Regions from separate parts of the Streptomyces sp. NPDC041796 genome, predicted to be linked through region 3. Evidence: riboswitches for the same ligand, from Rfam matches in the RefSeq annotation. Region 3 holds a riboswitch; each other region holds the start of a gene.

Region 1 (9,886 bases), on a different contig from region 3:
GTGGTAGCAGGGGGTGACGAGGCGGAGCGCCGGCCGTTCAGGTAGCCGAACTGCGCTCGTGCGCCCGGCCGGGCTCGGGCAGCACGGGCCGTCGATGTCGTGACGTCCGTCGCCCTCCGCCGCGGCCGGTCCTCCACCAACGCCTTCAGTGACGTCTTCCGCCGCGCCTCCCGCCACACCCCCGGCGCCCACAACGCCGTACCTCGGCCCGTGGGCCCCGGGGGCCCGGCTCAGACGTTCGGCACCTTCAGTCTGTCCCAGCTCGACTTCCCCGGGATGCCGTCGGCGTCACTGCCCGCATAGCCGAGCTTGCGCTGCCAGGCGGCGTAGGACTTCCGGTCGGCCTCGCTCCACTCGGGGCCGGGGCCCACCTCGTACCGCCCGCACCCCTCCGCCACCAGCCGCTTGCCCATGGCCGTGATGATCGCGCTGCGCCGGCCGGGGGTGAAGAACGCGGCGCCGGGGAACGGCTCGTACGATGCCGGGGGCTTCGGCGCCGGGGGCTTCGCCGGGCCGTCCGGCGCTGCGCCGAGCCGCTGTCCGATGCGGGCCCGCATCGAGTCCATCGTGAACCCGCGCGGGTCGATCTTCCCCGGCTGCCACTCCTTGTGCCCGATCACCGAACGGTGCGACCAGCCGTGCGCCCGGCAGAGCGCGGCCGCCGCCTTCTCGATCGCCTCCAGCTGTGCCGCCGGCCACGGGTCGGTGCCGTTGCCGAGGTTGACGCACTCGAACCCGTAGAAGTACCGATTGCCGTCGGTGTTGGCCTCGTTGTCGGCGGGCAGCGACGGGCGTTCGTCGATCACCGCCCGGAGGACCTCGTCGTCACCGAGACCGGCGTGGTTGGCCCGGCCGTGGCCCACGAGGTGGACCGACCCGTCCTTGGCGATCACCCCGTGACACAACGGCCCCGGCAGGCTCGAGTGGCCGTCGTAGCAGATGTTCACGGAGTTCTGGGTGCCCGAGGTCACGGTGTGGTGGATCATCACCCCGTGCACCGGACCCCACGGGCCCTTGTGATTGCGGTTGTGCGTACGCCAGTTGCGGTGCTCGACGACCTGGAGGCCCTCGTCACGAAGGGCCTTGAGAAGCTTGGACGCGGACAGCGGCGTTGCCATCGTGGTGATCCTTTCCGGTTGGATGGTCCGGTGGGGATGGTTCGTTCAGTTCTCGCCCTGCGCGGGGGGACCGGCCGGCGCACCGCCCGTCTCGGTGGCCTTCGCCTCCTCCATCGCCGCGGCGGGGGACCGGACCGGACAGCGGCCCGAACGCCAGGCGTGGATCGGACACCGAGCTCTCGCCGAACACCCAGGCCGGCGGCGCGTGATGCACCTCGATCCCGCTCGGAGCCGGCAGATCTCGACACCGTCCTCCAGCGGCAGCCAGCGGCCCTCCTCGATCCGCAGCACGCCGCCCCGGGTCTTCAGCGCGCCTGGTGACCCCGGCCGCCCGCGACCCGGTGGTCCCGGCGCCGCAGGAACGGGGCGGAGGAGCACGCGTGGATCATGGAAACGAGCGCCGCGTTTTCAGGTCTTTCCCCCGTCACACACCCCGTGCGATATCGGTCTCGCAGGGCCATTGGCATACGCGTCTGCTTGTGGCTCCTGATGCATGGGTGCCTGTGGGGAGTCTCGTTCGGCGCGGAGTCACGGTCAAGGCACCCTTTCGGTCAACGGGTGCTTGCGGTATGCGGAGTTCGGCTGAAGCCGTTCGGCGAGGTCAGCGGGACAGTGAAGATCGATATGGAGACCCCGTTCGCCAACGTTTCACAAGAAAATTCGGTGAGGGGTGGTAAACAAGCCGAATGGCAGACGGCTCGGCGCGCCGTCTTGTGTCCGATTGGCGAGACATACGGCATTGCTCCCGCGGAACTCCACCGGACTCCCACGGGAAATGCGAGGGCCGAACGCCGCTGGGGCCGGCCGCGTTCGAGCGGCCGGCCCCAGCGGGGAAAGCGTGTGGATCAGTAAGGACCGTTGACGTTGTCGATGGAGCCGTACCGGTCGGCCGCGTAGTTGCAGGCGGCGGTGATGTTGGCGACCGGGTCGTAGGGGTCCGTCGCCGTGCCGGGCACGTGGTAGGCCTCGAACGTCGGCGCGATGACCTGGAGGAGCCCCTTCGAGGGGGTCCCGTTCACGGCGTTGATGTCCCAGTTGTTGATGGCGAGCGGGTTGCCCGAGGACTCACGCATGATGTTGCGGTGGATCCCCTCGTACGTGCCGGGGATGCCGTGCTTGGCCATGATGTCCAGCGACTCCCGGATCCAGCCGTCGAGGTTGTCCGGGTACGTCGCCGCCTTGGCGGCGGCCGGTGCGGCCTTCCGCTCGGCGGACCGGTCGGCTCGCTCGGGCGCCGAAGCGCGCTCGGCCGCCTTCGCGCCGATCGTCAGCTTGAGGCCGGGGCGGATCAGGGACGGGTCGGCCCCGATGGCCTTCCGGTTGTCCTCGTAGAGCTTCTTCCAGCCACCGCTCACCTTGTGCTCCCGCGCGATCTTGGAGAGGGAGTCACCCGCGACGACGGAGTACGTGGTGGGCGCGGCCTTCTTGGCGGCGGCAGCGGTGGCGGCCGGGGCCGCGGCCGGGACGCCGGCGGTAACGGAGTACGCCGCGCTGGGCGCCGCCTCGGCGGCGGTGGCGCCCATCAGGGGCAGCGCGAGTGCGGCGCCGCCCGTGCCCGCGGCGACGAAACGGCGGGCGAGCGGACTGTTCTTGGGACGACGGTGCTTACCCTTTGCGGGCATGGCGAATTCCTCTCCGTCGCCTGCGAGGTGAGCTGTCGGGTTCGGGCTGGAGATGCCCGGTCGCGGTATCAGCGCGACTTCACCCCTAGCCGATCCGGTGTGCTCCGGGTCGGCGGCTTACCTGGGTCCCCCGCTCCTGCCGTACGTACGTGAGTGGGTGTGGGGTTTCCGGACGGCGGCAGGATTCGGCGGTCCATCCGGATTGAGGGGACCGTAAGCGAGACGGGCCTGGCGGAACAAGGCGTGAATTTCACGGCCCGACCCGCTTTCCACCGCCTTCCGGCCGGTGGTGAACCGTCAACTTTGCTGCAAACAACCGGGAATCAGGCCTGAAGAGCCCCTGTGTGCCAGTCCTGCGCGGTGATACTTATCACGCGTGATAACCAGAGCCCATAAGTGACGCATTTTCCCCGCAATGTGAGCAGCAAAGGCGATTGCCGCCAAACCTGCATAACGGAGAAAAGGGACGCAAGGGTCTCGTGGTGTGCCGACGCCGACCCGGCCGCCGGTTGCTCCCAGGTGGCGGGCCCGGGCGCGCCGGACGCAGTGAAGTCCGGCCCCGCCGACCTCGTGCCCGCCCGGTGGCGCGACCGCGGGCGTATGCGTGCACAACTCGTCCATCACCGTGGCCGTACGACGCCGCGGAGTGTGCGGAGCGCGTCCGCCGGCACGGACGCGGCACTGTTCGGCGCGTTGCGCGACGGGCCGTGGGGGAGGGCCGTCGAGATGGACACGCGCGTCATCGGCCCGGCGTTCGGTCGCGCAGCCTCCGGCCCCCGGCACCGGATGATCACGCGGACGCGGACGACCGGCCGCGTGTGGCCCCGTTCCCCTCCGCCGCGCCACCCGCGCGGCGCGGCCTGGCGCGCACGTGCATCCGCTCGCCCTGCCGGCCGAAGAGGCTGAGCACCTCGACGGGGCCGTCCCCCGTGGTGCCGAACCAGTGCGGCAGCCTGGTGTCGAACTCGGCCGCCTCGCCCGCCCCCAGCACCAGATCGTGCTCGGCCAGGACCAGCCGCAGCCGCCCGGACAGCACGTACAGCCACTCGTAGCCCTCGTGGGTGACGGGCTGGGGGGTGTTCCGGTCGGCGGGGAGCACCATCTTGAAGGCCTGCTGCGGGCCGGGTTGCCGGGTCAGGGGCAGCACGGTGTTGCCGTGCACGGTCCTGGGCGTGAGGCGGACGCGCGGGTCGCCCACCTCGGGCGCGCCCACGAGCTCGTCCAGCGGAACCTGGTGTGCCTGGGCGATCGGCAGTAGCAGCTCCAGGCTGGGGCGGCGCAGGCCGGACTCCAGACGGGACAGGGTGCTCTTGGAGATCCCCGTGGCCGCCGACAGCGCGGCCAGGGTCACGCCGCGCTCCGTACGGAGGCGCTTGAGGCGCGGGCCCACCTGGGTCAGGGTCCTGGCGATGGCGTCCGACTGCTCTTCCATGCCGTTCATTGCACCGCGCCCCCGCCGCCGACGGCAACAAAGTTTGCTGTTCCGGCACCGTCCGACGGACCCGCCGAGGTCACCAGGACACGTCGTCCAGCAGCAGCTCCGTCGGCATCCGGGCCCCCGCGGTGGGGGACTGTTCGGTCCACATCACCTTCCCGGTGGGGGTGTACCGGGTGCCCCACCGCTCGGCGAGCTGGGAGACCAGGAACAGTCCCCGGCCGCCCTCGTCCGTGGTCGCCGCGCGCCGCAGGTGCGGGGACGTACTGCTGCCGTCCGACACCTCACAGATCAGGCAGCGCTCGTACAGCATCCGCACATGGATCGGCTCGGAGCCGTAGCGGATGGCGTTGGTGATCAGCTCGCTGAGCATCAGCTCGGTCGTGAACCCGACCTCCTCCAGTCCCCACTCCTCCAGCTGACGGCCGCACGCGGAACGCACACGTGCGACGGCGGAGGGGTCCCTGGGCACGTCCCAGTCGGCGACCCGGGTGCGGTCGACCAGATTGGTGCGGGCCACCAGCAGCGCGATGTCGTCCCGGCGGTGCGGCGGCAGCATGGCGTCGAACACGGCCTGGCAGGTCGCCTCCGGCGTACGGCCGCGATGGCCCGACAGCGTCTCGCGCAGCAGCTCGAGGCCGGCGTCGACGTCCCGGTCCCGGTGCTCGATCAGACCGTCGGTGTAGAGGACGAGCTGGGAACCCTCGGCGAGCTGGATCTCGGCCGTCTCGAACGGCAGGCCGCCCAGGCCCAGGGGCGGGAAGACGGGCACCTCGGGGCAGTCCAGGGTGCCGTCGGGCAGGACGACCACGGGGGCGAAGTGCCCCGCGGTGGCCATGCTGCAGCGGCCGGACACCGGGTCGTAGACGGCGTACAGGCACGTGGCGCCCGTGATGCCCTCCCCGTTGCCGTCCGCGCCCTCCTCCTGGTCGATACGGGTGACCAACTCGTCCAGGAGTCCCAGCAGCTCGTCCGGCGGCAGGTCCAGCGCCGAGAAGTTGTGCACCGCCGTCCGCAGCCGGCCCATCGTGGCGGCGGCGTGCAGTCCGTGCCCCACCACATCGCCCACCACCAGGGCGACCCTGGCCCCGGGCAGCGGGATGACGTCGAACCAGTCGCCGCCCACCCCCGCCTGCGCCGGCAGATAGCGGTACGCGATGTCCAGCGCGCCCTGCTCGGGCAGGACGCGGGGCAGCAGGCTCCGCTGGAGCGTGACCGCCATGGCGTGCTCGCGGGTGAAGCGACGGGCGTTGTCGATGGCTACGGCGGCCCGGGCGGCCACCTCCTCCGCGAAGGCCAGGTCCTCCTCCTCGAACCGTTCGGCCCGCTCCGAACGCCAGAAGTTGGCCATGCCCAGGACCACCCCGCGCGCCTGCAACGGCACCGTCACCAGCGAATGGATGCCGTACGCGAGAGCCTCGTCGGCCCCCGCGGTGTCCTGCGCCCGCCATCCGTGGGCCACGTTCAGGTCGGCCTCCAGCACCGCGTGCCCGCTCGCCAGGGCCGCCGCCATCGGCGTCGTGGGAACGGCGAACCTGATGAGGTCGCCCACCGGCTGGAGGGGGTGGTCGTCGTGGATGCCGGCCACCGCCGTGCGCCGCATCTCCGTGTGCCTGCCCGACGGCTCCTCGCCGCGCAGGACCGGGTCCAGCAGCTCCACCGTGACGAAGTCCGCGAACCCGGGCACCGTCACCTCCGACAGCTCCTCGGCGGTCCGCACCACGTCCAGCGTCGTCCCGATCCGCACCCCCGCCTCGTACAGCAGCTTCAGCCGCTCCCGGGCCACCTCCGCCATCCCCGACACCGCCCGCAGCTCGGTGGTGTCGCGGAGCGTCGCGACCGTGCCGGTCGCCCCGCCGTAGGGGGCCGTGGGCCGGGTGTTGACGGCGAGCAGGCGGTCGCCCGCCAGGTGCACCTCGTCGGTCACCGCACGGCCCGAGCTCAGCAGCTCCGCCGTGTCCTCGTCCAGACCGAGGTCGCTGACGGCGCGCCCCTCCGCGTCGGGGGGCAGGCCCAGGAGCCTGCGCGCCTCGTCGTTGGCCAGCGTCAGCCGGCCGTCGTCCCCGATGATGACCACACCCTCACGCGCCGCGTGCAGAACGGCGTCGTGGTGTTCGTACATCCGGGTCATCTCGGTGGGGCCGAGGCCGTGCGTCTGGCGGCTCAGCCGCCGGCTCACCAGCGCCGAGCTGCCGACCGCCAGCGCGAGCGCGGCGGCGGCGGAGCCCAGCAGCACCGGCAGGTGGCGGTTGAACGCGCCCCCGACGTTCTCGATCGTGACACCGGCGCTCACCAGTCCCACCACCGAACCGTCGGCGTCGGTGACGGGGACGACGGCCCGGGCGGCGTCGTTCGGCGCGCCCTCGAAGATCTCCGTGAACGCGGTACCCGCCGCGGCGCGCTCCACGTCCTCGGCGCGGCGGCCGATCAGCGACGCGTCGTTGTCGGCGACGCGGTTCCCCTCGGGCGTCATCACGGCGATGAAGTCCACGCCGGAGCCGTCCCGGGCCTCGAGCACCGACGCCTGGAGCGCGGCGGTCGGATCGGGGGCCTTGAGCGCCGCCACCGTGCCCGGGGCGTCCGCGAAGGACTCGGCGGCGGCCAGCGAGCGGTTCTGCGCGTCCCGCTCGCCGTCGTAGCGCGCCTGGAACGCCAGCCCCACCACGGCCACGGTGATCAGCAGCACCGCGACCACGATCTGGAGCAGCAGCACCTGACCGGCGACCGTGCGTACGCCCAGCAGCGACCGCACACCCTCCGGTGGCGGGCGCCGTGCCTTCATGGTGCGGGCCCGGTCCGGAGCGCCCGGCACACGTCCCGGGTCCGGGCGGCCCGACGCTCGCCTGGTCCGTCCGAGACGTCCGCTCATGCCCCATTTCTAACATTGCACCCTCTTCCGGAGCGACCCACGCCCTCCCCGGCCCACCCCCGGCCCGCCCCCCGGGGGTTCCCGGGAGGCAGCCGGCCGTACGCCCTGGTCTCAGTCGCAGGAACGCCTGTAGGAGAGGTGCGGGAGCAGGGCCTTCCAGCGGGCCTCGTCGACGCTCAGCGGATGGGTCTGGCACAGCCGCCGGTGGATCCTGTCGGTGTCGTGGTCGAGGAGGTAGGTGTTCTCCGAGCCGTAGGCGACTTCGCGCTCCCAGCTCGGCACGACGGCCATGAAAGGGCTCTTCCGCGGAAACAGCCGTAGCTCCCTCGCGACCTCCAAGGTGGCGAGGGCCGGCGTGCGCCATCTGCCGTCCTCCTCCGCCTCCCAGATGCGGTACGGCTCACTGGTCACCACCCGCGTGCCGTCAGGAGCGGGCCTGATCTCCTCGATGGTCCGGTCGAACCGCATCTCGGGCAACTCCCGTGGCTTGTACGGGTCGTCCACGTTCCAGAAGCGCACCGTTCCGTCGAGCAGCGACGTCGCCAGCAGCCCCTTGCCCGCCGGCTGGTACCCCCCGGACGTGGCGGGCAGCTTCGCGGCCTTCCGGGGCCTGCGCATGTCCCGCATGTCCCACAACTGCGCGCTCTGAGCGCTGTCGTCCGTGATCATCAGGCGCGCCGAGGGGAGGTAGGCCGCCCTTGCCTCGGCCACTCCCTCGAGTCTGCTGCCCCTGACCGGCTTTCCCGGGTCGGTCAGATCCCAGATGCGCAGGTCCGCCGAACGGCCCGGCGTCTCGCCGTCGCCTTCCACGATCGCGAGGGCGTGCTCACCCATGAAGAAGAGGCTCTCCGGCTCGATCGACGGTGTGACGGGAATGCTCGTGCGACGGACGGGCTTCCGGGCGTTCCGCAGGTCCCACACGTCCGCCCTCGTGCCCTTCGAACCCGCCACCACCAGCAGCCGCCCGTCCCGGGACACGGCGGTGCGCACGTCGGGATCCCGGAAGGGCATCTCGGCCCCCGGCACGGGCGGGCCGGACCCGCTGAGGTCCCACAGCCGGAACGCGTGGTTCCTGGTTCCCTCCTCCCACCGGTGCCCCAACAACAGCGGACCGTCCCTGCCCGGCAGGAAGAAGCGGGCCTCCCAGCCCTCCGGCAGGGTGAAGCGCAGCCGGGGATCCGCCCCGTCGGCGGTGTCCGCCGTGGTCACGTCCCAGACGCGGGTCAGTGTCGAGCCCCTGGTGACCATGAACCGGCCGTCGTCGCTGATCGGACTGGTGCCCGGGGAGGGCTGCGCCATCCGCCCGGCCAGCCGCGGCGCGGGGGCCCGCTCGGGCCACGCCCGTACGTTGCCTCCGACGTCACCGACCGCGAGATGCGCCCCGTCCGGGCTGTACGCCACGGCCTGAGCGGGTTCTCCACCCGGGAGGGTTCCCTCCTCGGCGGGGCTGTTCAGGAGCTCCGGGCCCTTCTCCGTGGCGTCCCGGAGCTTCGCTCCACCCTGCGCGCCGTTGTCCGCGGCGGCGAGCCGTCCTCCGTCCGGACGGAAGCTCAGTGAGGGCAGTCCCTTGCTGTATCCCCATTGCCTGTCGTACGTGTCCTCCGGTTCGATCTCCACGAGGCGCCGCCGGTCCTCGACCGTCCACCACGCCATGTTCGCCTCTCCACCCGTCGCGACGACCAGGTCCCGCCGGGGATGGAACGCGACCGCCATCACGGACGCCGTCGTCGAGGTGTCCAGCAGCCGGGGCCGCGCCGGATCGTCCACCCGCCACAGGCGCACTTCCGCGGCGGTGCCCCGACCCTTTCCACCGCCCCTGCCGTTGCCCGTGACGAGCAGACCGTGGCGGCCGAACGCGAGCGAGATCAGGTCGGCGGCCGCGACACGGCGCTCGTGGCGCAGCCGCGGGCCCGAGGGCTCCGACACGTCCCACAGCCGCAGCCTGCCCCGTTCGCTCCCCGACGCCAGCGTCCGGCCGTCGGGGCTGAAGGCGAGTGTGTAGGTGATCCCCTTCGCGATGCCGTGGACGGCCAGCCGTTTCGGCTCCGCCGGGTCGGCGACGTCCCACAGGGTGAGTTCGGTGGCCGTCTGCGCGGCCAGCAGCCGGGCGCGCGGATGGAACGCGATCGCCGCGCTGCCCTTCAGCCCCAGATGCGCCGCTCTCACGGGCGCGTTCCTCCGGGAGATGTCCCACAACTGCACACGTCCACCGCGCTGGCTGGTGGCCAGCACGTCACCGTCCGCGCCGAACGCGATGCCGAGGACCGGTGCCCGGACGGCTCCCGGCAGTTCCACGGGCGCCTTCGAGAGATACGCCTCATACAGACTGGTCCGGGTCTGGGGTGTCTCGGCCGCACGGTAGGCGGCCAGGCTGAGACGCAGGGCGGTCTGCGGGTCCCGCTCACGCAGCGAGTCCGCCTGGGCCGCGATCTGGTTGGCGATCAGTGTCGTCTCCCGGCCCTCCGCGTCCCGCTGGGCGTCACGGGCCAGTACCGCGAGGACGCTCGCGAGAACGGCCAGCACCGTGACCACGGACACCGCTGCCCTGCGCACGTTCCTGGCGCGTCGCTCGGCCCGGCCGCCGGCGTCGAGGAAGTCTTGCTCCACCGGCCGGATCGGCAGCACCCGGCCGCCCAGGGCGAGCTGGGCCCGGGCCGCGGCCAGCTGGTCACCGCTGTACAGACCGCTGGCCGGCCGTCCCGCCTCGTGCCACCCGTCGGCCGCGTCGCCCAGCCGGCGGCGTACCAGCAGACCGACCCGGTCGTCGGTGATCCACTCGCGGAGCCTGGGCCAGGCGTACAGCAGCGAGTCGTGACAGAGCTGCGCCTCGCCCCGGTCGACG
Region 2 (9,886 bases), on a different contig from region 3:
CTGGTCGGGGTCGGCGGGGACATCCACGCCCAGGACCTGACCGGCCCGCAGGGCGACGCGGGTGTGTCCCTCGGGAGACAGGTGCAGCCGGTCGTCGTCCCAAGCGCGCCTGTCCTGAACGGTCTTGAGGGACCACAGGTCCAGAACCGGGCAGCCGTACCGGTCCGCGACGGCGCGCACATGCCCGTTGTACGTGGCGATCTTGCCGCGCAGCCGGCGCAGCACCGGCACGCTGCGGGTGTCGAAGCCGGTCGTCACCAGGACGGTTCCGACCGCGGACGTCAGGTCGGCGACGGCCCGTTCGAAGCGTTCGGCGACGTCGTCCGGGTCGCTGCCGGGCCGGATGATGTCGTTGCCGCCGGCGCAGAACGTCACCAGATCGGGGGCGAGTTCCTTGGCGCGCGGGACCTGCTCCTCCACGATCTGGTCGAGGAGACGCCCGCGTACGGCGAGGTTGGCGTACCGGAACTCCTCGGGCTCCGGCAGCCGGTCGGCGAGCAGCACCGCAAGGCGGTCCGCCCAGCCGACGAACGTTCCGCCGGGGCCAGGGTCTCCGACGCCCTCGGTGAAGCTGTCACCGATCGCCGCGTACGACCCGAATACGTCACTGTCTCTGAATGTCGAATCGTCTGCCACGGGAGCACATCTTTCACCCCGGGATGTGACCTACGCGACCGTAGGAGAGGTTGACGGGGGGTGATGTTTGCCACCGGTCAAGATTCACCCAAGCCCGGAATACGGCTCCGCCCGGCACCGGGAGGCGGTGCCGGGCGGAGCGCTTCGCCGCGGAGGCGTCAGATGGAGACGCCGTGCTGGCGGAGGTAGGCCAGCGGGTCGATGTCCGAGCCGTAGTTGGGGCTGGTGCGGATCTCGAAGTGCAGGTGCGGGCCGGTGGAGTTGCCGGTGGAGCCGGACAGGCCGATCTGCTGACCGCCGCTCACGCTCTGGCCGGAGGAGACGGACAGCGAGGAGAGGTGGGCGTACTGCGAGTAGGTGCCGTCGGTGTGCTGGATGACGACCTCGTTGCCGTACGCGCCGCTCCAGCCGGCCGAGACGACGGTGCCCGCGCCGACGGCCTTGACGCTCGTGCCGGAGGAGGCGGCGAAGTCGACGCCCGTGTGGTAGCCGGAGGACCAGCTGGAGCCGGAGGCGCGGTAGGGCGTGGTGACACCGGCGTCGACCGGGGCGGTGAAGCCCGAGCCGCTGGTCTTCGGGGCGGACTGGGCGGGGGCCTCGGCCTTGGCGGCGGAGCGGGAGGCGCGGCTCTCGGTGCGGGTGTCGTCCGCCTTGGGCTTCGCCGGGGCGGCCTTCGCGGGGGCGGCCTTGGACTTGGCACCGAGGGTGAGCTTCATGCCCGGGTGGATCAGGGACGGGTCCTCGCCGATCACCTGGCGGTTGTCCTGGTAGAGCTTCTTCCAGCCGCCCTTGACGTTCTTGTTGTGGGCGATCTTGGAGAGGTAGTCACCGGCGACCACGGTGTACGTGCGCGGCGCGGCCTTCTGCGCCGACGCGGCCTTCGGGGCGGCCTTGGCGGCGGTGGCCGCGGCGGTCACGGCCTGCTGCGGAGCGGTGGCCGGGGCGGCCTTCTCCGCGGCGTGCGCTCCGGTGGCGCCGAGCAGCGGGATGGCGATGGCGGCGCCACCGGTACCGGCGGCGACGAAACCACGCGTGATGGGGCTGGACTTGGGACGGCGGTGCTTACCCTTCGCGGGCATGGCGATTTCCTCTCCGGCGCCTGCGAGGTGAGCTGTCGGGTTCGGACTGGAGTTGTCCGGCCGCGTCATGGACGCGACTTCACCCCGAGCCGGTCCCGGAATTCCGGGACCGGCGTACTACCTGGGTCCCCCGCTCCTGCCACACGTGGGTGGGTGCGAATTCCGACCGGCGGCAGGATTCGGCGGTCCGGCCGGATTGCCGTGACCGTAAGCGAGTGGGGTCGGCGTGAACAAGCCGCTGTTTTCTCCGGGGCATTTCCGGCGGTGCGGCGGTCATGGAATTCCGGTCACCCTCCGTGGATTACGGATCATGTATTCCCGTTCTGGGCAAGGGATTTATGAACGGCCTCCCGCCACGGACGGTCACGGTTATGACGCTGCTCACGCGGTCCGGTTCATCTCCCTTACGACCAGGGCACGTTATACCTAATCCCCCAATACGGACAGAAGCGCCATTCCTTGACGAGCCTTCTCAATCCCTCCAGACTCACGGCCGGACGGCGATCGCACCGGTCTCGACGCCAGTCGGACAAATCACCATTAAGACGGACAGGTGGAGTGGGCCACCGTGTACGCGGCAGCCCCTTCGCACCCGTGGGTCGCACCCACCCCCCGCCGGCCGGGCCCGCGAGAGGCCCCGCCCGGCCCGAGGGGCGTCTCGTGCGCCTCACCGGTCGCCGACCTGGGACAAGGGCAACGAATGTGCGACGTGCACGGAGATTGATTGCGGGACGAACCAATGTCGTATCGTCGGATCACGACATCGTCGGCGGGCCGACGCCGACCTCATACACGGAGGAGCCCCCGTGACGCAGCAGCTGCCGCAGGTCCCGTCGATCGAGCCCGAGCTGACCGGAGTGCGCAACTTCCGGGACGTCGGCGGGCTTCCGACCGTGGACGGCCGACGGGTGCGGCACGGCAGGCTCTACCGCAGCGGCCACCTCGCGCACGCCACGGGCGAGGACGCCGCCTTCCTGGCGGGCCTCGGCCTCCACACGATCTTCGATTTCCGCAACGCCGCCGACCAGAAGCTGGAAGGCCCGGACGTCGAGCTGCCCGGCGTCCGGAATGTGAACATCCCCCTCTCCGACCCGGCCGACGGCGCGGAGTTCTGGACCATGGTCCGCGACGGCGACCTCGACCAGCTGCGCTCGATACTGGCGGACGGCAAGGCGGCGGCCCGGATGACGGCCTCGTACCGCATGATCATCAAGGAGCGCACGGCCGAGCACAGCCGCGTGCTCCACGCGCTCGCCGAGGACAGCGTCCCGGCCCTGATGCACTGTGCGGCCGGAAAGGACCGGGCGGGGCTCTCCATCGCGGTCTCCCTGCTGGCCGTCGGCGTCGAACGCGAGGCGATCGAGGAGGACTACCTCAAGTCGAACGACCCGCGCCGCCGCTACAAGGTGCGCCGCAGCGACAATTCCCCGGCCGGTATGTCGCCGCAGGTCATGGAGCTGCTCAGCCCGCTCTTCGAAGCCCGCATCGACTACCTGACGGCCGCCTTCGAGACGATCGAGGAGACCTGGGGCTCGACCGAGCGCTACCTGACCGAAGGACTGAAGCTGAGCGACGAGACCAGGGAGCGGCTGCGCGAGCGCCTCCTCGACGAGAGCTAGGCCCTACTCGGCCCCGAGGGCGAACAGCAGGTAGAGGAAGGCCGCGAAGAGGTGGCCCGCCACCAGGTAGGCGAAGAGCCGGACGGCGAGGCCTCGGGGGAACGTCCGTTCCTGGGACATGGTGATCTCTCCGATCGGGTCAGCGGCGGTGCGCGCCCGCGCCGAGGCACAGGTCGGCGGCGGCGCTCTGCATGAGGGTGTGGACGAACAGCAGCTCGGCCCCGCCGCGTGTGGCGGCGCCGATACGGTGCGGGGTCAGCGAGTCGAAGTGCGCGCTGTCCCCGGGGTCGAGGACGTGCACGGCCTCCCCGAGGGCGAGCCGCACCCGGCCGTCGAGGACGTACAGCCACTCCTCCCCCGGGTGTACGCGCACGAGATCGTCCCGCGTCGCGTAGGGGACCTGGACGCGCAGCGCCTGTATCGCCCGCCCGGGGCCGCCGGCCTGGTGGTAGACCCAGCCGTCCGCCTCGGCGGGCTCCGCCCGCCCGCCCCGGACGATCGGGTCGCGCTCCGGCGGCACCTCGCCCAGAAGCTCGGAGACGGTTGTACCGTAGATGCGGGCGAGACCCAGCAGCATCGGCAGGGACGGCTGGCGGCGGCCGGTCTCCAGACGGGACAGGTGGGCCGGGGAGAGCCCGGCTCGCTGCGCCGCGGCCTCCAGGGTGAGCCCCCGGCGCCGCCGTAGCGCCCGTAGCTGGGGCGCGACGTCCGGCACCAGGCCGACCGCCTCGGCGTCGTCCGCCGCACCGGCCGGCCCGGAGGCGCCAGGCGGTTCCGCGCCCGGTCGGCCCGGGTCCGCGGAGGCTTCGGGGAAGGTGCTCATGGCCCCATTGCGCCAGGAACCTTCCTCCGGGGCAAATTTCTTGCCTCTGAGGCAAAGCAGCTCAGCGGTTGGCCATGGCTTGCTTCACCAGTGTCCTGCCGAAGTCCCACATCAGTCCGCCGCCACTGTGCGCCTCGTCCATGACCGCCGTGAACGCCGCCACGAACCGGTCGACCTCCCGCTCCCCGATGATCAGCGGCGGGATCAGCTTGATGACCTCCAGCCGGTCGCCCGAGACCTGGGTGAGGATGCGGTGCCGTTGCAGCAGGGGCACCACGACCATCTGGGCGAAGAGCCCCTTGCGGGCCGCCTGGAGCATCGTCCAGCGGCTGCGCAGGCCCAGTGACGACGGGCGGCCGAACTCGATACCGATCATCAGGCCCCGGCCGCGCACCTCGTGCAGCATCTCGTAGCGGTCGACGAGCGCGGTGAGCCGTGACTTCAGCAGCTCGCCGGTCGTCAGGGCGTTGGCCACGATTTCCTCGTCGTCCAGGACCGACAGGACCGCCAGGCCCGCCGCCATGGCCTGGGCGTTCGACCCGAAGCTGGCCGAGTGGACGAGCACCCGGTCCATGGCCGAGTAGACCTTTTTGAAGATCCAGTCCTTGCCGAGCGTGGCACCGACCGGCACATATCCGCCCGACAGTGCCTTGGCGACGCACACCAGGTCCGGCTCGACACCGTCCTCGTGCTGGTAGCCGTAGAAGGTGCCCGTCCGGCCGAGGCCGGTCTGGACCTCGTCGGCGATGAGCAGCGCCTTGTGCTTGTGGAGCAGTTCCTGGGCGGCGCGGAGGAAGCCGGGCGGCGCCTCGTGCACACCCTTTCCCTGGATGGGCTCGACGATGAGGGCGGCCACATCGCCCCGCTTCAGCTCCCGCTCCAGCGCGGTCAGGTCGCCCAGCCCGATGGCGGTGTCGGGCAGCAGCGGGTCGAAACCGTCGCGGAAGCAGCTCTCCCCGTTGACGGAGAGCGAGCCGGTGGTCAGGCCGTGGAACGCGTGGGCGCAGTACAGGACGCGCGGCCTGCCGGTGGCGTACCGGGCGAACTTCAGCGCGGTCTCCACGGCCTCCGTGCCGCTGTTGGAGAAGAACGCCCGGTCCAGGTGCGGGGAGTGGGTCAGCAGCTTCTCGGCCAGCAGCCCCGGCAGGGGCGGGCAGTCGAAGCGGGTGAGGTCGGCGAGCTCCGCGTCGAGGACGTCGTGGAGTGCCTTGCGTACGACGGGGTGGTGCCGGCCCAGGGCCATGACGCCGAAGCCGGCGAGCATGTCGAGGTAGTCGTTGTCCTCGGTGTCCCAGAAATAGGCGCCCTCGGCCCGCTCGTACGTCTTGTCGAAACCGATCGTCTGAAGCATGCGCGGAAGCTGCGGATTGAGGTGGCGGGCGTGCAGGTCGTACCCCTCCGCGCCCCGGTCGGCGAGGAGTGCCGCCAGGTCGAACTTCTTGCTCATGCTTCGTTCTCCTTGCCTGCCAGCGCTCCGCTGATCCGTCCCGCGACCTCCACCGGGGTGAGCCCGATGTCGGCCAGCACCTCACCGCGCTTGGCGTGTGCCAGGAACTGTTCCGGGATGCCGAAGGTCCGCAGCGGTACGTCGGCTCCGGCGTCCCGCAGCGCCTGCCCCACCGCCCAGCCGACGCCACCGCTGCGGCTGTTGTCCTCGACGACGGCGACCAGCCGGTGCGTGTCCGCCAGCGGGGCGAGCCGCTCGTCGACGGGCTTCACCCAGCGCGGGTCGACGACGGTGCAGCGAATGCCGCGCTCGGCGAGCAGCCCGGCCGCCCCGAGGCAGACGCGTGCCATGACACCGACGGCCACCAGCAGCACGTCCGGCTCGTCCGCCCGGTGCAGCACGTCCATCCCGCCGATCCGCCCAACGGCCGGTACGGCGGGCCCCACCGACTCCTTCGGGAAGCGCAGCACGGTCGGCGCGTCCCGTACGTCCACCGCCTCGCGCAGCTGGGCGCGCATCTGGTCGGCGTCGCGCGGCGCGGCGATCCGGAGCCCGGGCACGGCCTGGAGCAGGGACAGGTCCCACACGCCGTTGTGCGAGGGCCCGTCCACGCCGGTCACGCCCGCCCGGTCCAGGACGAAGGTCACCCCGCAGCGGTGCAGGGCGACGTCCATCAGCAACTGGTCGAAGGCGCGGTTGAGGAAGGTGGCGTAGACGGCGACCACCGGGTGGAGGCCCCCGGTCGCGAGCCCGGCCGCGCACACGGCGGCGTGCTGCTCGGCGATGCCGACGTCCCACACCCGGTCGGGGAACCGCTCGGCGAACTTCGTCAGCCCGACGGGGTGGAGCATCGCGGCGGTGAGGGCGACCACGTCCGGCCGCTCGGCACCGATCTCGGCGATCGCGTCACCGAACACGGACGTCCACGAGGGGCCGGCGGCGGGCGTGAGCGGCGCGCAGGTCAGCGGGTCCATGGCGGCGACGGCGTGGAACCGGTCGGCCTCGTCCTCCAGGGCGGGCCCGTAGCCGTGGCCCTTCTGGGTCAGGCAGTGGACGAGGACGGGGCCGTGGAAACGTTTCGCGCGGCGCAGCGCCGCCTCGACGGCCGCGATGTCGTGCCCGTCGATCGGACCGACGTACTTCAGGCCGAGGTCCTCGAACATGCCCTGGGGCGCGATGAAGTCCTTGAAGCCCTTCTTGGCTCCGTGCAGCGAGCCGTACAGCGGCTGGCCGATGACGGGCGTGTGGCGGAGGACGTCCTTGCCCCAGGCGAGGAACCGTTCGTAGCCGTCGGTGGTCCGCAGGGTGGAGAGGTGACCGGCGAGGCCTCCGATCGTCGGGGCGTACGAACGCTCGTTGTCGTTGACGACGATGATGAGGGGCCGGTCCTTGGCGGCGGCGATGTTGTTGAGCGCCTCCCATGCCATACCGCCGGTGAGCGCGCCGTCGCCGATGACGGCGACCACGTGCTCGGTCCCGCCGCGCAGGTCGCGGGCCTTGGCCAGGCCGTCGGCCCAGCCCAGCGCGGTGGAGGCGTGGGAGTTCTCGATGACGTCGTGCTCGGACTCCTCGCGGGAGGGGTAGCCGGACAGGCCGCCCTTGCCGCGCAGCTTGGAGAAGTCCTGCCGGCCGGTGAGCAGTTTGTGTACGTAGCTCTGGTGGCCGGTGTCCCACAGGACACGGTCGACCGGCGAGTCGAAGACCCGGTGCAGGGCGACGGTGAGCTCCACGACGCCCAGGTTGGGGCCGAGGTGGCCGCCCGTCCGTGCGACGGCGTGGACCAGGAATTCGCGGATCTCGTCGGCCAGTTCGTCGAGCTGTGCGCCGTCCAGCGCCGTGAGGTCGCGCGGCCCCCGGATGGTCTCGAGAATCGTCACGCTCGGGCCCCTCTCTTCTGCGGTCAGCTGACGGTGACGGCGGGTTCGCCCGACATGACGCCGTCCTTCTCCATCTGCTCGGCGATCTTCATCGCCTCTTCGATGAGCGTCTCCACGATCTTGGACTCGGGAACGGTCTTGATGACCTCGCCCTTGACGAAGATCTGGCCCTTGCCGTTGCCCGACGCCACCCCCAGGTCGGCCTCGCGGGCCTCGCCCGGGCCGTTGACGACACAGCCCATGACCGCCACCCGCAGCGGGACCTCCAAGCCGTCGAGACCGGCGCTGACCTGGTCGGCCAGCTTGTAGACATCCACCTGGGCCCGCCCGCAGGACGGGCAGGAAACGATCTCCAGGCGGCGCTGGCGGAGGTTGAGCGACTCCAGGATCTGGATACCGACCTTGACCTCCTCCGCCGGCGGCGCGGAGAGGGAGACCCGGATGGTGTCGCCGATGCCCTCGGAGAGCAGCGCGCCGAAAGCCACGGCCGACTTGATGGTGCCCTGGAAGGCCGGGCCCGCCTCCGTGACACCCAGGTGCAGCGGATAGTCGCACTGCGCGGCGAGCTGGCGGTAGGCGTTGACCATCACCACCGGGTCGTTGTGCTTGACCGAGATCTTGATGTCGCGGAAACCGTGCTCCTCGAACAGCGACGCCTCCCAGAGGGCCGACTCGACCAGCGCCTCGGGGGTGGCCTTGCCGTACTTCTCCAGCAACCGCCGGTCGAGGGAGCCCGCGTTCACGCCGATGCGAATCGGCGTACCCGCGTCACGCGCCGCCTTGGCGATCTCCTTGACCTTGTCGTCGAACTGCTTGATGTTGCCCGGGTTCACCCGGACCGCCGCGCAGCCCGCGTCGATGGCGGCGAAGACGTACTTCGGCTGGAAGTGGATGTCCGCGATCACCGGGATCTGCGACTTCCGCGCGATCGTCGCCAGCGCGTCGGCGTCGTCCTGCGTGGGACAGGCGACGCGCACGATCTGGCAGCCGGACGCGGTCAGCTCGGCGATCTGCTGGAGCGTGGCACCGATGTCGGAGGTGCGCGTCGTCGTCATCGACTGCACCGACACGGGCGCGTCGCCGCCCACGGCCACCGAGCCGACCTGGATCTTGCGGCTGACGCGGCGGTCGGCGATCGGCCGGGACGGCAACGCGGGCAGACCGAGGCCCACGGGCTCCGCCATCACCTCACCCCCGGCTTCCGGACACCGTCTCGCGGGCCGCGCGCAGGGACTCCTTGAGCGAGCCCATGGTGGCGAGGACGGCGGTCGGCTCGTAGCCGCAGTGCGCCATGCAGTTGGCGCAGCGCGGATCCTTGCCACGGCCGTACTTGTCCCAGTCGGTCTCCTCGATGAGCTGCCGGTACGTCGGGACGTAGCCGTCGGCCATCAGGTAGCAGGGTCGCTGCCAGCCGAAGAGCGAGTAGTTGGGGATCGCCCACGCGGTGCAGGGGAAGTCGGCCTTGCCCTCCAGGAAGTCCAGGAAGAGCGGGGAGTGGTTCAGCCGCCAGCGCCGCCGGTTGCCGCCGGCGAAGGACTTCCGGAACAGCTCGCGGGTCTGCTCGACGCCCAGGAAGTGCTCCTGGTCGGGTGCCTTCTCGTAGGCGTACGCGGGCGAGATCATCATCTCGTCGACCTTGAGGTCGTCGTTGAGGAAGTTGAGCACCTCGATGACGGTCTGCGGGGTGTCGGTGTTGAAGAAGGTGGAGTTGGTGGTGACGCGAAAGCCCCGCCGCTGGGCCTCCTTGATGGCCTCCACCGCCTCGTCGAACACGCCCTCCTGGGCGACCGACTCGTCATGCCGTTCCCGCAGGCCGTCGATGTGCACGGCGAAGGCGAAGTACGGCGAGGGCGTGAACTTGTCGATCTTCTTGCGCAGCAGCAGGGCATTGGTGCAGAGGAATACGTACTTCCTCTTGGCCACCAGCTGGCGCACGATCTCGTCGATCTGCGGGTGCATCAGCGGTTCGCCGCCCGCGATGGAGACCATCGGCGCACCGGACTCCAGGACGGCGCCGACCGCCTGGGCGACCGGCATGCGCTGCTTCAGGACCCCGGCCGGGTGCTGGATCTTGCCGCAGCCCTCGCAGGCGAGGTTGCAGGCGTAGAGCGGCTCCAGTTCGACGATGAGCGGGAACTTCTTCCGCTTGCGCAGCTTCTGTTCGAAGAGATACGTCCCTACCCGGATGGTCTGGCGAAGCGGCATGGCCATCTGGCTCACCTCCTGGGGAGCAGCAAAGAACGGTGCCATTCAAAGAAAGCGGGCAATACCGAACGAAGAACACGGAAGGCCGATATTCCCCCGCGTACCGTGCCAATACGGACGAGCTCGTGCTCCGGAGCGTCCACGACCACCCGTACGGCCGCAACAGGGCGGGACCGGATGCCCGTGCTCAGCGCGCTGCG
Region 3 (9,886 bases):
ACACCCCGCGCAGTTCCGCGGGTCCTCCGGCTGGAAGAAGAAGCGCTTCGCGACCGGCTCGTCGTCGGCGAGCAGACTCACGACGAACGACCCCGGAATTGCCAGCCGGTTGATCCCCTTCACCCGCACCGAGACCGGATTTCCGCTCCGGAACGCGAAAGCGTGGGAGGCATCGATGCTTCCGGACAGATTCTCCAACGCGCCCTCCACCGGGCTGACGAGTTCCAGTCGATCGTACGAGACGTCGGTTTCGATCGTCTGGTCGGCGGTGGTGCTGAACGGTGGCAGAGCGTTGAACGGCGGCGTGAGCCACTCGGTGTTCTGCCCCAGTGTGGATCGGAATCCGGTCAGCGTGGTGGCGCCCACGAGTGTCTGCCAGCTCAGCCAGAGGCGGTCGAGGTTGCAGTGGAAGAACCAGAACACGGGGTCGAAGGAGGCGACATTCTGGTCGCCCATCGTCGGCCCGATCGATCCGTGGCCACCGTCGTGGGCCTGGATGGAGAAGTCCTGGTACCCGTTCACATTGGACTCGCCCCACAACGACTGGGTCAGCGACGTGGCAATGTCGTCCAGGACCCCGAAGTTCGTCACGTTCTGTGCGATTTCGGTGGCGGGGAAGCGTTCGGTCTTGTACGGGAAGTATCCGGTCACGGGCTGTGGCGTCGCGTTGACGCCGGGATCGGCCGGCAGGGTGTACGAGTCGAACGGCGGCTGTTGCAGCCGGTCCGGCAGCATGGTCGAGATGTCCCAGTAGGGAATCGTCACCCCCTCGCAGCCCGGGACGGAGCGCAGGGCGTCTTCGAACACCCGCAGGTACTGGCGGTGCCAGGGGTTGTAGCGGTCTTCGTGGTGCAGGCACCAGCGTTTCGGGAGGCCGTGCTGCCCGGCCAGGGCGAAGTAGCTGTCCGGATCGCTCGGGTCGCGGTCCATCAGGCCGGTGAACGCCGTCGCCAGTAGGTCGAACTCGGCATCGCTCAGCTTCGTGACGTCCTTGCGCAGCCGTGCCGTGGGCTGCCCGGTCGCCGGCGGCTCGACCGGCGTCACCGTACCGAGCGGACATCCGTTGACGATCCAGTTGCGGAACGTCTGCGAGCGTTCGGTACTCCATTGTCCCGCTGCGTCCGGGGCATCAGAGCGTTTGGCGGAGCGGTCTGTGCGTGAATTGCGAGCGCGTTGCTCTTCACCCCTTCATAGGTGCCGAGCTCGATTCCCTTGGCGGCCATATGGGCCACGTCTTTGGGCCGGAAGAAGAAGCGGATATCCGCCAGATAGGTCGGCGCTGCAACGACTTGGTCAGCGATCGGGCTGTTCATGCTTCCTCCGTTGGGCTCCGCACGGTGTGAGGGGTCGACTGGGTGCCGCAGTGGCCGAGAGGCTCGTATCGGCTTTCCGAGTATGCGGTACCCCAAGAGGTGTCTGAATGATCGACACAGGCCGACCAGGGCCTGAATCGCGAAGGAGTGACACTCCGCGAATTCCGGTTTCCGCTCCTATTGATTGATTCTGCAATTTCATTTCGCCGGGGAAGCGGGACGGATTTCTCCGTCCTGCTCGGGAAGTGGCGGGTGCGGGGCCGGGCCGGCTTCCTTCCGGCGGTGGGCGAGCCGTCTTGCCGCCGCCGTCCGGGAGCGATGCCGCACGCGGGGACCGGCGGGGCCGTTTTGTCCCCTCGGGGGGAGCTGCCAGGGATATTGGTTAGGGATCGTGCTCCGGATGGCGTAGGGTGGTGTTCACCGACGCGGGGTGGAGCAGCTCGGTAGCTCGCTGGGCTCATAACCCAGAGGTCGCAGGTTCAAATCCTGTCCCCGCTACTGAAGACGAAGGCCCGGTGCATTGCGCACCGGGCCTTCCGTCTTTCCCGGACCGGCCGGCGTCGTGTGTCGCTCGGTCGGCGGACGGCGGGTCGCCGGGCGGCGCGGCTCCGGCCGGGCCGGGTGCGGCGCGGTACCGTCCGCAGCCGTGGGTGGACCCGGCAGGAGACCAGTGGTGGGGCGACGAGCGCGGGACGGCGGCGACCGGCGGGAGGGTGCCCCGCGGGCCCGGAGGTTCGTGTGCGCCCTGCCCGCGCTGTTGATCGCGGGGGGTGTGGTGTACGGCGTGTCGACCCCGCCGCAGTTCACCGCCGTACCGCTGTTCGCCGCCGCCCCGCTCGTCGCGGCGCCGCTGTTCGCCGCCCGTATGACGGTGCTGACCGGTCTGTGCGCCGTGCTGGCCGTGCTCGGCCTGCACCTGGGCAGCGGAACGCTGGGCGAGGTGCGGGCCCTCACCGAGATCCTCACCGTGGTGGTGGTCGCCGTGCTCGCGCTGCTGATCAACCGGGTCGTGCGGCGCAGTGGTGAGCGGCTCGCCTCGGCCCGGGTGATCGCCGAGACCGCGCAGCGGGCCGTGCTGCCGACGCCCGCCGAGCGGATCGGCGGGTTGCAGGTGGCGGCGCGGTACGAGGCGGCGCAGGCGGACGCGTTCATCGGGGGAGACCTCTTCGCCGTGCAGGACACGCCGTACGGGGTGCGGCTGGTGGTGGGGGACGTGCGCGGGAAGGGCATGGGCGCGGTCGAGACGGTGGCGGTGGTCATCGGGGCGTTCCGGGAGGCGGCCGAGCAGGAGAGTTCGCTGGAGGGCGTGGCGCAGCGGCTGGAGCGGGCACTGGCCCGGGAGGGGACGCGGCGGGACGGGCTGGACGCCGTCGAGGGGTTCACCACCGCGGTGCTGGCGGAGATCCCGCGCGGGGCGGAGGTGGTGCGGGTGGTGGACCGGGGGCACCCGGAGCCGCTGATGCTGTACGCGGACGGGCGCGCCGAACTGCTGGAGCAGGCCGAGCCCGCGCTGCCGCTGGGCATGGCGGACCTGGGGGCGTGGCCGGACCGGGCGCATGAGGTGCCGTACCCGGCGGGGGCGACGCTGCTCTTCTACACGGACGGGCTGTCGGAGGCGCGCGACGCGCAGGGAGTGTTCTACGACCCGGTCGCGCGGCTGGCGGGGCGGCTCTTCCCGGGGCCCGACGCGGTACTGGACGCGCTGGTGACCGACGTACGGAGGCACACCGGCGGCGGGGCGACGGACGACCTGGCGCTGCTGGCGGTCGGCCGGCCGGCCCAGGGGCAGCCGGAGCGGCGCCGGACGGTTCCGGTCGTGTCGTGACCGCGCCCGGCCGCTCGACACGCTGCGTAGTCGACGCGTGTCACTGCGCATAACATCTGATAAACCGTCAGAAGTACTGTGGTCGGTGAATGTTTCTGATGCGCGGTCAACTCGCCCGGCTGTGCCCGTGTGTGCACCGGTACGTCCGGGGCCCGTCCGCTTAATGATCACTAGGAACGGCTTGGAATCCGGAGCCCCCGTCTATTAACGTTCGATAACGCAGCGCGGTCGTCCCAGCCGTCGCAAGAGACGGCACCGTGCGCGTGCGCCGAATTCCGCAAGGGAACCGGGGAACCACCACCTTGGGGTGAATCGGGCCGAAGTGGGCCCGTAGGAGACCTTCCTGCTCCGAACCCGTCAGCTAACCCGGTAGGCGAGAAGGAAGGAAAGGAGTGCGCCTCCGTGGCGTCCAACAGGCCTGCCCCCGAAGCTCCGTACGGCTCGATCGCCTCGTTCAACTCTTCGGGTGTCCCGGACGCCGCACCTGTAAACGGGCAGCAGTGGGAAGAATGGAACCCCACCGAGGAGACCGTCCGCCCCGTCCGCGGCCGTCACCGCGTGGCCAAGCAGCGCGGCGGGCTCGCCCGTAGCTCCACCGTCCTCGGCGTCGGCGTCATCGCGGCCGTCGGCGCGGGAGGCATGGCCACCGCGCAGGACAAGCCCGCGGTCTCCATATCCCTGCCGGACGTCGTCACGGACAACCTCCCCGACGCCGAGTCCCTGCCCGGCATCGGCTCCCTGATGTCCGACGACTCGGACGCCGGTGATTCCGACGAGACGGCCCCCGCGGACAGCGGGCCGCTCACCGCCGCGTCCCTCACCGGGACCGCCGACGCCGCCGCGCAGCAGAGCGGCGCGGACGCGGGCGAGGCACTGCGCGCCCGCATCCTCCAGCAGGCCGAGCAGCAGCAGGCGTCCGCCGACGCCGCGGCGAAGGCGGCCGCGGAGACGGCCGCCGCCGAACAGGCCGCCGCCGAGGCGAAGGCGCAGGCGACCGCCGCCGAGAAGCAGGCCGCCGAGCAGGCCGCCGAGGAGAAGGCCAAGGCCGAGGCCGAAGCCGCCGCCAAGGCGAAGGCCGCCGAGGAGGCCCGGCTGGCCGAGCTCGCCGGAAGCTGGTCGCTGCCGACCTCCTCGTACACCATCACCTCCACCTACGGCCAGGCCGGCAACATGTGGTCCTCCGGCTACCACACGGGCCTCGACCTCGCCGCGCCCACGGGCACGCCCGCCAAGGCCGTCCACGGCGGCACCGTCAAGTCGGCCGGATGGTCGGGCTCGTACGGGTACCGCATCGTCCTGGAGCTGGAGGACGGTACGGAGGTCTGGTACTGCCACCTGTCGTCGATGACGGTCGGCGCCGGGCAGACGGTCGGCACCGGTGAGACCATCGGCCGGGTCGGCGCCACCGGCAACGTGACCGGACCGCACCTGCACCTGGAGGTGCACACGCCGGGCGGCGACGGGATCGACCCGCTGGCCTGGCTGCGCGGCAAGGGCCTCACCGTCTGAGCACCGGCTCGGGAACTTCTGACCCCGGCAGCTCTGGCGGCACACCCCCCGACGCCAGGGCTGCCGGTTTCGTCGTCACTCACCCGGAATATCCCGCCTCTTCGGCACGTTGGTCCACCCCATGACCTCTCTCCGCAAGCTGGGCACGTCCGACCTCCACGTCTTCCCCCTCGCCCTCGGCGGCAACGTCTTCGGCTGGACCGCCGACGAGGTGCAGTCCTTCGCCGTCCTCGACGCGTACACGGCCGCCGGCGGCAATTTCGTCGACACGGCCGACAGCTATTCGGCGTGGGTCGCGGGCAACGAGGGCGGGGAGTCGGAGACCGTCATCGGCAGGTGGATGGCCGCGCGCGGCAACCGGTCCGACGTCGTCGTCGCCACCAAGGTCGGTGCCCACCCGCAGTACAAGGGCCTCACCCCGACCACCATCAAGGCCGCGGCCGAGGAGTCGCTGCGCCGGCTCGGCACCGACTACATCGACCTGTACTACACGCACTTCGACGACCCGGCCGTGCCGGTCGAGGAGATCGTCACCGCCCTCGACCAGCTGGTGAAGGAGGGCAAGGTCCGTGCGGTCGCCGCCTCCAACATCTCCGCCGAACGCCTCCAGGCCTCCCTGGACTTCGCCGGGAGCGAGGGCCTGACGCCGTACGCCGCGCTCCAGCCGCACTACAACCTGGTCTCCCGCGACACCTACGAGGGCGCGCTCCAGGACACCGCCGAGCGCGCCGGCCTCGGTGCCGTGCCGTACTACGCGCTGGCCTCCGGCTTCCTCACCGGCAAGTACCGGCCGGGCACGCACGTCGACAGCGCGCGGGCCGGGAGCGCGGCCAAGCACCTGCAGAGCGAGCGCGGCCGCAAGGTCCTCGCCGCGCTGGACGCCGTCGCGGCGGCGCGCGGCGCCCGGACGGCCACCGTCGCCCTCGCCTGGCTCGCCGCCCGCCCGACCGTCACCGCGCCGCTCGCCTCGGCCCGCACGGTCGAGCAGCTGCCCGCCCTGCTCGCGGTCGCCGACCTGGAGCTGACGGCCGACGAGCTGGCGACCCTGACGGCCGCCTCCGCGTAGCCCCGGGGGCACGTCCCGCTGGTGGGGGTGCCCTGCGCGTGGGCGCCGACGGGTGCGTCCTGCTGGTGGGCGTCGAGGGACGCGGGCGAGTGGAGCCGCTGGGCGGGCGCGTCCCGCTGGTTGGGCGGCGGGGGCCCGCTCGCGGCGTCGACGGGCGCGTCCCCGCTGGTGGGGCGACGGGGGTGCCCCGCTCGCGGCGTCGACGGGCGCCCCGCGTCAGTACCGGTACGGGTTGTAGCCGCCGTAGTTGAGGTGCGGGGGCGGCGTCCACACCCGGCCGGTGGCCTGCGCGGCGTACGTCAGCGCCGGCCCGGCTATCTCCTTGCGCTGCCACAGGTGGTGCAGCAGCTCCTGCTCGCGCGCCACGAAGTCCTGGCCCGCCGCGCCCCGGCGGGCCCGGTGGCGGAGGAACGCCAGCGACGTCGCGAACGCCTCGTACTCGCCGACGGCGCGGGCCGCCGCCGGGCCGAAGCAGCGTGCCGCGTACCCCCGGGCCAGGCCGCGCGCCCGCATCGAGGAGAGCGCGAGGGGCTCGGCGGGCGTGAGCCAGCCCGCCGCGGCGTACGCCGGGAGTTCACCGGATATCGTGCGCAGCTCGCGCTGCCGCGACCAGATGGCCAGCCACGTCAGCAGCCCGAAGGCGGGCACCATGAACGCCCCGTACACCGCGTAGAACGCCCACGGCCCGAACGCCGCCGAGCCGTTCCACAGCGCGTGCGTGCCCATCGCCAGGGTCAGCCCCAGCACCGGCAGCGCGACCCGGCGTATCTTCTTGCGGCGCGCCGTGATCGCGGCGATGCCGAAACCGATGCCGGTGAGCACGGTGAACAGCGGGTGCGCGAACGGCGACATCACGATCCGTACGAAGAAGGTCGCGGCCGTGACCGACGCGAACCCCGACGCCCCGATCTGCTGGTCCTCCCCGAAGGCGTTGCCGAGGTACAGGATGTTCTCGGTGAAGGCGAAGCCCGTCGCGGTGAACCCGGCGATGACCACGCCGTCGACGATCCCGGTGAAGTCCCTTCTGCGGAACACGAAGACGAGCAGCACGGCCGCCGCCTTCGCGCTCTCCTCGACGATGGGGGCGACGACCGTGGCGCCGAGCGTGTCGGCGGACGCCGGATCGGCCGTGGCGGTTGCTATCCAGCGGGTCGCGAAGGTGTTGGCGACGATCGCGACCAGCGCGGCGGCGCACGCGCCCCACGCGAACGCGAACAGCAGGTTCTTCCACGGGCCCGGCTCCACCCGGTCCAGCCAGCGGAACGCGGCCATGAGCAGCGGAACGGGCAGCAGGGCGAGGCCGAGCCCGACCAGGAAGCCCTCCGTGCCGGTCTGCTCCCGAACCAGGGCGAGGATCACCAACCCGCACAGGGCGAGCACGATGGCCACCGCGGAGGCCCGCACCACCTTGCTGCGCCAGAAGGCACGGCGGGGTTTGTAGCGCCAGCGGGCGCGCTCCGGCACGGCGTCGAACGACGGCTGTGGTTCGTACGCCGGGACGGCCGGATACGGCGACTGGTGCTGCGCAGACGAATGGGACACGCGATCGACCCTAACGACCGTCACTGACAGTCCGCGACGGTATTGCTATGAGTACGGTGACGGGCGCGTCACACGGTCACCCGCCGCGCGCCCGGGCGGTCACCCGCCGCGCGCCCGGGCCGTCACACGCGTGCGAACAGCAGGTCGTGCACGACGTGGCCCTTGTCCAGGCCCTGCCCCTCGAACCGGGTGAGCGGGCGGAAGGCGGGGCGCGGCGCGTAGCCACCGTCCGGCGAGGTGTTGCGGAAGTCGGGGTGCGCGGTCAGCACGTCCAGCATCTGTTCGGCGTACGGCTCCCAGTCGGTGGCGCAGTGCAGCACGGCGCCGGGCTTCATCCGGGTGGCCACCAGGTTCAGGAACTCGGGCTGGATCAGCCGGCGCTTGTGGTGCCGCTTCTTGGGCCACGGGTCGGGAAAGTACACGCGTACGCCGTCGAGGGCTTCGGGGGCGAGCATCTCGCGCAGCAGGATGATCGCGTCACCGTTGGCCACCCGTACGTTGGTCAGGCCGGCCTTCTCGGCGAGGGAGAGCAGGTTGCCCTGCCCGGGAGTGTGCACGTCCACCGCGAGGATGCCGGTCGACGGGTCGTCGGCGGCCATCTGCGCGGTCGCCTCGCCCATCCCGAACCCGATCTCCAGCACGACCGGCAGCCCGCCGAACATCTCGTCCAGGTCGAGCGTGCGCTGCCCGTCGATGTCCAGCCCCCACACGCCCCACAGCCGTCGCAGGGCGTCGCCCTGCCCGGGCGTGACGCGGCTGCGGCGGGGCTGGAAGCTGCGGATCCGCCGCTCGAAGTGCGACCCGGCGGGGTCGGGCGCGGGGCCCTCGGGGAAGCGGGGCTCACCCTTGGGCCGGCGGGGGGCGGCGGTTTCACGGGACTCAGACACAATGCCCCGATTCTACGGCGCCTCCACGGTGGGCCGCCCCGGGCGGCCGGTCGGGCGGTGGCCGGTCAGCCCAGGTGCGCCAGGGCCCGGCGGGCGACCTCGCGGCCGATGGGGAGGGAGGCGGTCGCCGCCGGGGACGGGGCGTTCAGCACGTGGACCGTGCGGCGGGCCTCGCGGATCAGGAAGTCGTCGACCAGGGTGCCGTCCCGCAGCACGGCCTGGGCACGCACGCCCGCCGGGGCGCGGTGGAGGTCCTCCGGGCCGACCGACGGCAGCAGCCGCCGCACCGCCTCGGTGAACGCCCGCTTCGACACCGACCGGTGCAGCTCGCCCGCCCCGTACCGCCAGTGGCGGCGCGCTATCCGCCAGGAGCCCGGCCACGCCAGGGTGCCGGCCAGCTCCCGGGGCCTGACGACGGACCAGCCGTACCCCTCGCGGCCCAGCGCGGGCACCGCGTTCGGCCCCACGTGGACGCCCCCGTCGATACCGCGTGTGAGGTGCACGCCCAGGAACGGGAACGCCGGGTCCGGCACCGGATACACCAGGCCCCGCACCAGCTCCGGCCGGGCCAGCTCGTAGTACTCGCCCCGGAACGGCACGATCCGCATGCCCGGGTCGTCGCCCGCGAGCCGCGCCACCCGGTCGCAGTGCAGCCCCGCGCAGTTCACCAGCACCCCGGCCCGCACGATCGTCCCGTCGGCCGTCCGCACGGCGACGCCCCAGGGGCGCCGGTCCACGGCGACGACCTCCGCCCCGTACCGGATGTCCGCGCGGGACGCCTCCGCCAGCTGCGCCGCCACCGCCCCGTAGTCGCACACCCCGGTCGTGCCGACGTGGATCGCGGCCACGCCCCGCACCCGCGGCTCGTACTCGGTGATCTGCGCCGGTCCCAGCTCACGCACCGGAATGCCGTTCTCCCGGCCGCGCTGGACCAGGGCGTGCAGCCGGGGCAGCTCGGCGCGCTCGGTCGCGACGATCAGCTTGCCGGTGACCTGGTGGGGCAGGCCGTACTCCGCGCAGAACTTCACCATCTCCGCGGCGCCCCGCACCGCGTACCGCGCCTTCAGCGAGCCCGGCCGGTAGTAGATGCCGCTGTGGATCACCCCGCTGTTGCGCCCCGTCTGGTGGCGCGCCGGGCCCTGCTCCTTCTCCAGCACCACCACCCGTGTCCCCGGGGCGGCGCGCGAGACCGCGTACGCCGTCGACAGCCCGACGATCCCCCCGCCGATCACGAGCACGTCGCAGTCGAAACGGTCGAAACCCTTACCGCCGTACGCGGACACCTGTGCCACCTCCCACCCCAGATAGTGCACTGGCCCACTGACAATGGCCTTAAACACAGGTGGGACACGGTGGGACGCGGTTCACGCCGGGGCCATCAGCAGGGGCCGCGCACGCTCCCGCAGCTCCGCCACCCTGGGCTCGTCCCCGTACGGCTCCAGCCGGTGCAGCAGGTCCCGTACGTACTCGGTCGTCCGCGCCGACGAGATCCGCCCGGCCACCTCCACCGCGCGCGTGCCGGCCGCGCAGGCCGCGTCCAGGTTGCCCGACTCCAGCTCCGCCACGGCGCTCACGACCAGCCGTAAACCGTGCGAGCGGACGTACTCCTCCGTGGGCCGCGACAGGGCCTGCTCCGTGAAGCGGCGCACCTGGAGCGGCGCCTTGAGGTCCCGGTAGCACTCCGCCGCGTCCGCGCAGAACCGGTCGTACGAGTAGAAGCCCAGCCAGGTCGGGTCCGTGTCGC

Evidence for each region. A riboswitch is a leader RNA that binds a small molecule or an ion and turns the genes downstream of it on or off. The one in region 3 is predicted to bind cyclic di-AMP.
Region 1: it holds a riboswitch for cyclic di-AMP, as region 3 does, so the genes downstream of both, ACZ6C1_RS06025 (transglycosylase SLT domain-containing protein) here and ACZ6C1_RS13175 (M23 family metallopeptidase) in region 3, are expected to answer to the same signal.
Region 2: it holds a riboswitch for cyclic di-AMP, as region 3 does, so the genes downstream of both, ACZ6C1_RS06390 (M23 family metallopeptidase) here and ACZ6C1_RS13175 (M23 family metallopeptidase) in region 3, are expected to answer to the same signal.

Annotation. Positions count from the first base shown of each region.
Region 1 is NZ_JBVJAH010000002.1:577,226-587,111, reverse strand. Features, by position in the region: gene ACZ6C1_RS06030 (peptidoglycan-binding protein) at 231-1,118, opposite strand; gene ACZ6C1_RS06025 (transglycosylase SLT domain-containing protein) at 1,964-2,740, opposite strand; cyclic di-AMP (ydaO/yuaA leader) riboswitch at 2,745-2,910, opposite strand; gene ACZ6C1_RS06020 (helix-turn-helix domain-containing protein) at 3,531-4,172, opposite strand; gene ACZ6C1_RS06015 (SpoIIE family protein phosphatase) at 4,252-7,044, opposite strand; gene ACZ6C1_RS06010 (caspase, EACC1-associated type) at 7,156-9,886, opposite strand, start outside.
Region 2 is NZ_JBVJAH010000003.1:44,174-54,059, forward strand. Features, by position in the region: gene ACZ6C1_RS06385 (SGNH/GDSL hydrolase family protein) at 1-636, opposite strand, end outside; gene ACZ6C1_RS06390 (M23 family metallopeptidase) at 795-1,715, opposite strand; cyclic di-AMP (ydaO/yuaA leader) riboswitch at 1,718-1,881, opposite strand; gene ACZ6C1_RS06395 (tyrosine-protein phosphatase) at 2,522-3,334, shown strand; gene ACZ6C1_RS06400 (DUF6126 family protein) at 3,338-3,454, opposite strand; gene ACZ6C1_RS06405 (XRE family transcriptional regulator) at 3,474-4,157, opposite strand; gene ACZ6C1_RS06410 (aspartate aminotransferase family protein) at 4,219-5,604, opposite strand; gene dxs (1-deoxy-D-xylulose-5-phosphate synthase) at 5,601-7,481, opposite strand; gene ispG (flavodoxin-dependent (E)-4-hydroxy-3-methylbut-2-enyl-diphosphate synthase) at 7,505-8,665, opposite strand; gene hpnH (adenosyl-hopene transferase HpnH) at 8,670-9,692, opposite strand; gene ACZ6C1_RS06430 (phosphorylase family protein) at 9,698-9,886, opposite strand, start outside.
Region 3 is NZ_JBVJAH010000006.1:12,883-22,768, reverse strand. Features, by position in the region: gene ACZ6C1_RS13195 (tyrosinase family protein) at 1-1,044, opposite strand, end outside; gene ACZ6C1_RS13190 (hypothetical protein) at 1,041-1,313, opposite strand; tRNA gene ACZ6C1_RS13185 (tRNA-Met) at 1,738-1,811, shown strand; gene ACZ6C1_RS13180 (PP2C family protein-serine/threonine phosphatase) at 1,960-3,138, shown strand; cyclic di-AMP (ydaO/yuaA leader) riboswitch at 3,395-3,529, shown strand; gene ACZ6C1_RS13175 (M23 family metallopeptidase) at 3,541-4,647, shown strand; gene ACZ6C1_RS13170 (aldo/keto reductase) at 4,769-5,713, shown strand; gene ACZ6C1_RS13165 (PrsW family intramembrane metalloprotease) at 5,930-7,255, opposite strand; gene trmB (tRNA (guanosine(46)-N7)-methyltransferase TrmB) at 7,378-8,142, opposite strand; gene lhgO (L-2-hydroxyglutarate oxidase) at 8,208-9,434, opposite strand; gene ACZ6C1_RS13150 (MFS transporter) at 9,507-9,886, opposite strand, start outside.